2 linked regions of the Polymorphobacter megasporae genome follow. The protein of the gene in region 2 interacts with the protein of the main gene of each other region in a pairwise test. Links are inferred from orthologs where the notes say so. Each region holds a gene or a part of one and is shown on either strand. Other genes may lie near its edges.

Region 1 (4,327 bases), 510 kb from region 2 along the record:
TCGGCGATCCGGTTCGCGCTGCGCGCCTGGCGGAGGATGCCGGCAAGATCGCGGTCGGATGGCCGCCGGGCGATGCGCGCGACATTGCCTTCGCGACCTCGCAATGGCTCGAAGGCGAAGCCGCGTTTCGAACCAACGACGTCTCGACAGCTCAGGCGCGGATCGTGGTCGCCTTGCACACCGTCGAGCGTATCGCGCCGGGTTCGAAGCTGCAGGCCGACCTGCTGCTGACGCGGGCGAGGATCGCGGTCGAGCAGGGGCGGCCCCAGGCCGGGCTGATCGACCTCCAGCAGGCCTATGGCATGTTCGCCAAACTTGGCGATGCGCGTAACGAGGCGAAAGCGCTGCAGAGCATTGGCTCGATCTATCAGGACGCGCAGGACTTCAATCGCGTCCTTTATTACTACCGGCAGGCGCGCGAAGTTTACCCGAGCGATCCGACGCTCGGTCTGTCCGCCAGCAATAATATGGCGAACGCCTACGCCCAGACCGGCCGGCCGGATTCGGCGATGCAGGAATATAAACACGCGCTCGGCCTCGCGCAGCAACTGGGAAGTCCGCTTCTGAGTGCTCGTATCCTGAACAATATCGCCGACCTGCAAATCATCGACAGGAAGTTTGCGGCCGCCCGGCTGACGATCCGGCAGGGGCTCACGTTGACGACCGATCCTAAGGCGAGTGCCGAGCGGCCCTCACTGCTCGGCGCGCAGGCGCGGCTCGAACTCGCGGAGGGAAATCCCGACGCTGCCGTCCGTGCGATCGAGTCGGCCTTTGCCAACGCCGAGAACACGACGACCGATCAGACTTACCGCCCGATCCACCTGACCGCATATCGCGCATACAAGCTGACGGGAGATTATCAGCGCGCGCTCGACCACCTCGAATCGTTCCGCACGCTCGACGAAGCCGGGCGGACCCTCGCCACCTCGACGAGCTCGTCGCTGATCGCCGCGCGCTTCGATTTCGTGAACCAGAATGCCAAGATCGCCACGTACAAGACGGAGAAGCTCGAGGCGGCGGTGACGCTGGCGCGGCTCGAGGCGCGGCAACGGACCTTGCTGCTTGCGGGCCTGCTCGTTCTCGTCGCCGGCGCCGCGCTATTTCTGATCATCTACCTCAAGGCGCTTCGTCGCAGCCGCAACGAGATCCTGGCGGCAAACCGCCAGCTCGAGCAGACCAACTCCGAACTCGCCGAGGCGCTCCTGGCCAAGTCGCAGTTCCTCGCGACGACGAGCCACGAAATCCGCACCCCGCTCAACGGTATCCTCGGCATGACCCAGGTCATGCTCGCCGACCGGACCGTCACCGGCGGGACTCGCGAGCGGCTTGGGCTGGTTCATTCGGCGGGGCAGGCAATGCGCACGCTGGTCGACGACATTCTCGACTTCGCCAAGATGGATTCAGGGGCGCTGGCGATCGAATCGGGCACGGTCGATGTCGCCGTCGTGCTGCCGGACCTCGTCGCACTGTGGCGCGTCGAAGCGCTCGACAAGGGGATCACCCTCGATCTCGTCATCGACAAGACCCTCGTGCCGATCGTCACCGACGTCGTCCGGCTGCGCCAGATCACCTTCAACCTGCTGTCGAACGCGGTAAAATTCACCACCGAGGGGTCGGTCCGCATCACCGCCGCGCCGATAACGGTCGATGGCACCGAACAGGTCGAGATCGCGTTTCGCGACACCGGTGTCGGCATCCCCGCCGAGGCCTTCGAAACGATTTTCGAACCCTTCCGCCAGCTCGACACGAGCACCACCCGGCGCTTCGGCGGGACCGGGCTCGGGCTCGCTATCTCGCGCCATCTCGCCCGCGCGCTCGGCGGCAACATCGTCGTCGACAGTGTTCTCGGCGAAGGGTCGGTCTTCAAATTGCGGATTCCCTATACGATCGCCGTCGCGGCCGTGCCGGTCGTGCCGCAGGTCGCCGACCGCGCCAGCCGTGCGCGACCCGAATTATTGATCGTCGGCCCCAACCCGATCGCGCGAAGCATGCTGCGAACCCGGCTCGATCCGCACTTCGACCGATGCAGCGCCTGCGATGTCGCCGAGGCGATCGAGCGCACCGGGCACGACCAGCCAGACATCGTCCTGATCGATGCCGAGGGTCTCGAAAGCGACGATTTGACCGGCGTGGTCGCTCGGCTCGCGGCGCTGCCGGTCGCAGTCGCGGTGCTCGTCCCGGCGGGAATGGCGGCATCCGCCGAAGCCCTTTACAGTCATGGGGCCGGCGCGGTCATCGTCAAGCCGGTCAGCATCGACGGGCTCCGCGACGCCCTCGCCGCTTTGCCCCAAGCGGCACTCGTGTCATGCTAATCCCGGTCATTTATTGTTCAGCATGGTTTTTTGGACCCGAGTGAACTAGCGATGGATTGACGGACGGACATCGGTGAGTCCGCATGAGGTATCGATGCAGGTACTGGCGATCGAGGACGATGCCCTGAATCGACGCGTCGTGCGCGATATGCTCATGGTTGCGGGTGTTGGCATGGACGAAGCCGACAGCGCCGAGAAGGGCCTGCGGATGATCGACGGGATGGATTTCGATGCCATCCTGATGGACTTGCGGATGCCCGGCATGGATGGATTTGAAGCGATCGGACTGATCCGCCAGCGTCACGACGCCAAGGCGTTGCTGCCGATCATCGTCATCACCGCCGACGCCGCCGATAATTTGCGCGCGCAGTGCCTCGCGCACGGTGCCGATGAGCTCCTGCTCAAGCCGGTCGCGATGGAGGAACTGTTCGACGCGATCGGTCGCGTCATCGCCGCGCGCTCCGATGGGTCGATGATGGTCTAACGCCTGTAAGGCCTCACCTCCAGGCCTAAGCCGACCTCAGCCACCGACGACGAACCGCATGCTTCCTTCCGCGCTTTCGCTGGCAACGATCTTCAGCCCGCGCTCGGCCGCGAACGCCGCAACCTCGCCTGCCGCCGCCGGGTCGTCGCTCAGCAGTTCGACGGACGCGCCATCGCGCAACGCCCGCGCCAGCCTTAGCACCGGCCATGGGCAGCGAAGCCCGCGCGCGTCGATCAGGGTCGGGCCGGTCATCGATCTTCTATAGCATGACACGAGCGGAGGACGGGAGCAGCGCCACGAGACGACGCGCGACCCGGCTATCTGGTTGCGCTAATGCTGCCGCCGATGACCAGTTCACTCCCCGCCCCGGACCCCACCACCGCTCCATCACGCCACCCCCACGCACTCGCCTTCATCTTCGTCACCATCCTGATCGACGTGATCGGCTTCGGCATCATCATGCCGGTGCTGCCGGAGCTGATCATGTCATTGGCGCGGGTCGAAATCGGCGAGGCGGCGCGCATCGGCGGCTATCTGATGCTGGCGTATTCGGCGATGCAGTTCGTGTCGGGGCCGGTGCTCGGCGGCCTGTCGGATAAATACGGCCGGCGACCAATCCTCCTCGCGTCATTGACCGCGTTCGGCCTCGACTATCTGCTGACCGGGTTCGCGCCGACACTGGCGTGGCTGTTCGCCGGTCGAATCATTGCGGGCATCACCGGCGCGTCGTTCAACAGCGCCTATGCCTATATCGCCGACGTCACCCCGCCTGAGCGCCGGACGCAGGACTTTGGGCTGCTCGGCTTTGCGTTCGGCGCGGGATTCATCATCGGACCGGCAATCGGCGGATTGCTTGCGGTGTACGGCGCGCGGACGCCGTTCTTCGTCGCGGCGGGTCTCGCGCTGGTCAACGTCGCTTATGGGTATTTCGCGCTGCCCGAGTCGCTCGCCAAGGCCGACCGGCGCGCCTTCGACTGGCGTCGCGCGAATGTCTGGGGATCGCTCGTCCGGTTACGCGCGCTGCGCCCGATCGTCCTGACCCTCGCCTCCGCGACCTTCCTATGGAGCTTCGCGCAGATTTCGCTCCAATCGACGTGGAATTACTTCACCCTCGCGCGGTTCGGCTGGAGCGTGAAGCAGGTTGGCTGGTCGCTTGCGGCGGTCGGCGTCTCGGCGATCATCGCGCAGGCGGTGCTGACCCGTGTGCTGATCCCGCGCTTTGGCGAGAAGCGGTTGATACCGTGGGCGGTAATGAGCGCGATCGCGAGCTATGTGATCTACGCCAGTGCGATTGAGGGCTGGATGATGTACGCCGGAATCGCGGTCGGAACGCTCGGCGGCTTGGTCTACCCGTCGCTCCAGTCTCTGATGTCGCAGGAGGTCGGGCGCGATTCGCAGGGGGAGTTGCAGGGCGCGGTGTCGAGCCTCGTCAGCCTCGCGGCGATCGTCGGGCCGCCAGTGATGACGCAGGCCTTCGCCTATTTCTCGAGCCCCGCCGCCCCGGTCCATCTGCCGGGGGCGGCGTTCGTGC
Region 2 (4,159 bases):
TCGCGGACGTCGTCGACCCCGGTGTTCGACGCCGCGTCCATCTCGATGACGTCGATATGGCGCCCGGCGGCGATCGCGACGCACGGCTCGCAGACCCCGCAGGGCGCGATCGTCGGGCCGCCGGTGCCGTCGGGGCCGATGCAGTTCAATGCCTTGGCGATGATCCGCGCGGTCGAGGTCTTGCCCACCCCGCGCACGCCGGTCAGCAGCCACGCCTGCGCCAGCTGCCCGCGCGCGATCGCGTTGCCGAGCGTCCGCACCATCGCCTCCTGCCCAAGCAGCGAGGCGAAGTCGCCGGGGCGGTACTTGCGGGCAAGGACGCGATATTCGACCGCCGGGGGAGCGGCGGGGGCTTCGGCGGCGGCGGCGAACAGCTCACTCATGGCGCAGTGGTGAAGCCTTCGGCAGTCGGTTGCAACGGCGTTGGGTGGGAGCCGGGAACGACCCAGAGCGGATTCGTTACGGCTGCTTCCTTCCGGACCTGACCGGGTTGGCGATAACTCTGCCCGCCCGACTCCCGCGACCGATATGGGCGAGGCGGCGGCGCGACGCAAGCACCGGCTGCGCCCGGCCGGGACTCCTGGTGCCTAGCGCCCGGTCATGTCGTGGCTCGCGGCAGGCATTTTGACCTCGAGCGTGGCGAGGTCGTCGGTCAGCCAGATCTGGCACGCCAGTCGCGAGGTGCGCGACGCCCCGTAGGCGAAGTCGAGCATGTCCTCCTCCTCGGCGGTCGCTTTCGGCAGCCGGTCGAAATCTTCCGGTTTGATCAGCACGTGGCACGTCGAGCACGCCATCGCCCCCTCGCACGCGCCTTCGAGCGGCTGGTCGTTATTCTGCGCGAGGTCGAGCAGGCGGGTGCCTGCCGGAGCCGTGATCTCGACAACGCGCTTGCCGTCGGCGGAGACGAAACGGACGAGTGTCATGTCGCGATGTGCCCGAGGTTCATGCGGCGCGGCTATGAAGGCGGCGCGCGGCCGCGGTCAAGACGGCAGCGGCGGTGTCGATCTCGGCGTCGGTGGTGAAGCGCCCCCAGCCGATCCGCAGCCCGGGGACCGACCCGGCCATCGCCGCGAGAACATGGCTCGGGCGGCCGCTCGCGCTCGCGCACGCCGACCCGGTCGAGACAGCGAGGTCGCGGACGGCGCTGAACAGCCGCGCTGGATCGACCTCCGGAAAGCCGAGATTGACAGTACCGAACCAGCGGTCGGTGAGCGCGCCATTGACGCGGTACGCGACGTCGATCCCGCCGAGCAGCCGGTCCCACAAAGCGCGGGCATGCGCGGCGTCGATGGCCATGCGCTCGCCCGCGATGGCCGCCGCGGTGCCGAGCCCGACGCACAGCGCAGGCGACAAAGTGCCTGACCGCCCATCCTCCTGCCCGCCGCCGTGGAGCAGCGGGGTCAGCGCGACGCCCGCCCGCCGGTAGAGCGCGCCAACGCCCTTCGGGCCGTAGATCTTGTGCGCGGTCAGGCTAAGCAGGTCGACGCCGAGCGCGGTGCAGTCGACCTTGCCGAACCCCTGCGCTGCGTCGCAGTGCATCAGCGCCCCCGCCGCGTGCGCGCACGCCGCGATGTCCGCAACCGGCTGGATCACCCCTGTCTCGTTGTTGACCAGCATCGCCGAGACCAGCGCAACGTCGTCGCCCATCGCCGCGTCGAGTGCCGCCAAATCGACGATCCCGTCGGGCCGCACCCCGACGATCGTCAGCGCGCAGCCGATGCTTTCGAGCCACCGCGCGGTTTCGAGAACGCAGCTATGCTCGGTCGCCAGCGTCACCAGCCGCCGCCGCGTCTGTCCGGGCGCGGTCATCACCCCCTTGAGCGCCCAGTTGACCGATTCGGTCGCCCCGCCAGTGAACGACACGGTCTCCGCCGCCGCGCCGAGCAGCGCCGCGACCTGCCCGCGCGCCACCTCGATCGCCGCGTCGGCCTCGTAGCCCCACAGATGCGGCGAATGCGGATTGCCGAACTTGTCCGCCAGCCACGGCTGCATCGCCGCGAGCACCGCCGGATCGAGCGGCGTCGTCGCGGCATAATCGAGGTAGATCGGGCGGGTCACGCCGCGCGCCGCCCCAGCCGGTCGGCCATCGCGCGCCACGCCGCGGCGAAGGCGTCGACGTCCGCCGCGGTCGTCGTCCAGCCGAGACTGACGCGGATCGCCTCCCCCGCCGCTCCCGCACCGACCCCCATCGCGCCGAGAACGTGGCTCGTCTTGACCTTGCCCGACGAGCACGCTGCCCCGGCGCTGGCCGCGAATCCGGCGAGGTCGAGCGCCATCAACTGCGTCATCGCCGCGACCCCGGGGAGTCCGATGCACGCGATCGTCCCAAGGCGCGCTGCCCCCGAGCCGTGGACGATCGCCCCCGGCAACTGCACTTCGAGGCGCTCGCTGAGCCGCGTCGCCCGGTCGAGCCACCCTCCATCGGCAGCGCGCGCGGTCAGCGCGGCGGCGAACCCGGCGATCCCCGGCAGATTCTCGGTCCCCGCGCGCTGCCCCCGCTCCTGCCCGCCGCCCTTCGCCACCGCCGCGACGTGATCCCGCACGATCAGCGCACCGACCCCCGGCGACCCGCCCAGCTTGTGCGCCGACACCGCGACGTAATCAGCTTGCGGAAGCGGCAGCTTGCCTGCCGACTGGACCGCGTCGACGAGCAGCGTGCCGCCGCGCGCTGCGACCATCTCGGCGACCTCGGCGACCGGCTGGATCACACCCGTCTCGTTATTGACGTGCATTACCGCGACGAGCGGGCGTTCGATGGTCGCGAGCATCGTATCGAGCGCGGAAAAGTCGACCACCCCGTTCGCATCGACCGGGATCACCCCCGCACCCGGAGCCTGCGCCCGCACCGCATCGTGCTCGACCGCCGAGATCAGCCGCTGCGGCGACTGCGCCAGCGCCAGCCCGAGCGCCTCGGTCCCGCCGCCGGTAAACACGATCGACCGCGCCGGACACCCCAGCGCCGCCGCAACGTCCGCCCGCGCCGCTTCGAGCAGCCCATGCGCCCGCCGTCCCGCCCCATGGACCGAAGACGGGTTCGCCCAGGCGCGCGCGGCATCGGCCATCGCGTCGATCGCGGCGGGGTCAATCGGCGCGGTTGCGGCCCAGTCGAGATAGATTGGCGTCAAACGGGCTCCGGAACGGGTTTGCGTTGCGACTTTACGGCGGCTCCATATATAGGAAATGTCCGCGCCGACGCGCATCCATTTCAAAATCCGCAGGTTCCGCCAGTGCCCGAAGTCATTTTCCCCGGTCCCGAGGGCCGTCTCGAAGGCCGTTACCAGCCCGCCAGCCGCGCCCGCGCGCCGGTCGCGATCATCCTCCAGCCGCATCCGCAGCAGGGGACGATGAACCATCCGATCGCGATGGCGCTGTACAACACCTTCGTCCGCCGCGGCTTCGCGACGCTGCGCTTCAACTTCCGCGGCGTCGGACGCAGCCAGGGCGTGTTCGACAACGGCATCGGCGAGCTGAGCGACGCCGCATCCGCACTCGACTGGATGCAGCAGTTCAACCCCGAGGCGTCGACGACATGGGTCGGCGGCTTCAGCTTCGGCGCGTGGATCGGCATGCAGCTGTTGATGCGCCGCCCCGAGATCAAGGGCTTCATCTCGATCGCCCCGCCGGCGAACATGTACGACTTCACCTTCCTCGCGCCGTGCCCGTCGTCGGGGATCATCGTCGACGGCGAAGCCGACGAGGTCGTCACCGGCGCGAGCGTCCAGAAGCTCGTCGACAAGCTCAAGACCCAGCGCCACATCACGATCGACCACGAGACGATCCCCAAGGCGAATCACTTCTTCGAACACGAGATGCCCGATTTGATGAAGGTCGTGGACGCGTATCTCGACAAGCGCCTGAGCGCTGATCGGTAATAATCCGGATGTAAAGCGGCGGCGGCGACGACGGAGGGTGTTATGCGCGACAACAAGCAGCCGGCGACGGTGCTTAACACGTTGCACGATCTCAACAGCGCGCTGCTCAAGCTGACGCCGTCGATCACCGGCATCGATACGTCGATGCTGCAGGTTCCCGGCATAACGATTGCGATGCTCAACGCCGAGATCGCGGCGAACACGGCGGCGCTGTGGGACGGGATGCAACGTCCCGAGGTGATCAACGCGCTCAAGCCGGGGCTGATCAACCGGGTCAACACGACCCC

Evidence for each region.
Region 1: the proteins of KTC28_RS09585 (region 2) and KTC28_RS07095 interact in binary tests that used the Escherichia coli proteins (3 or more experiments, as listed by UniProt). The link is inferred for Polymorphobacter megasporae from one-to-one orthologs.

Annotation. Positions count from the first base shown.
Region 1 is NZ_CP081848.1:1,500,242-1,504,568, reverse strand. The notes cover bases 1,441-4,327. They hold KTC28_RS07095 (sulfurtransferase TusA family protein), read right to left. Parts: upstream 3,049-4,327; coding sequence 2,833-3,048; downstream 1,441-2,832. Other genes in these bases: KTC28_RS07090 (TCR/Tet family MFS transporter), read left to right, coding at 3,142-4,327; KTC28_RS07100 (response regulator), read left to right, coding at 2,407-2,796; KTC28_RS07105 (ATP-binding protein), read left to right, coding at 1,441-2,312. In the rest of the region: more of KTC28_RS07105, read left to right, coding at 1-1,440. UniProt on the Escherichia coli protein: Sulfur carrier protein involved in sulfur trafficking in the cell. Part of a sulfur-relay system required for 2-thiolation during synthesis of 2-thiouridine of the modified wobble base 5-methylaminomethyl-2-thiouridine (mnm(5)s(2)U) in tRNA.
Region 2 is NZ_CP081848.1:2,008,113-2,012,271, reverse strand. Bases 1-3,000 are described here. They hold KTC28_RS09585 (cysteine desulfurase family protein), read right to left. Parts: upstream 2,059-3,000; coding sequence 943-2,058; downstream 1-942. Other genes in these bases: KTC28_RS09580 (cysteine desulfurase family protein), read right to left, coding at 2,055-3,000; KTC28_RS09590 (2Fe-2S iron-sulfur cluster-binding protein), read right to left, coding at 588-923; KTC28_RS09600 (DNA polymerase III subunit gamma/tau), read right to left, coding at 1-383. Also shown: more of KTC28_RS09580, read right to left, coding at 3,001-3,125; KTC28_RS09575 (alpha/beta hydrolase), read left to right, coding at 3,228-3,872; KTC28_RS09570 (hypothetical protein), read left to right, coding at 3,915-4,159. UniProt on the Escherichia coli protein: Master enzyme that delivers sulfur to a number of partners involved in Fe-S cluster assembly, tRNA modification or cofactor biosynthesis. Catalyzes the removal of elemental sulfur from cysteine to produce alanine.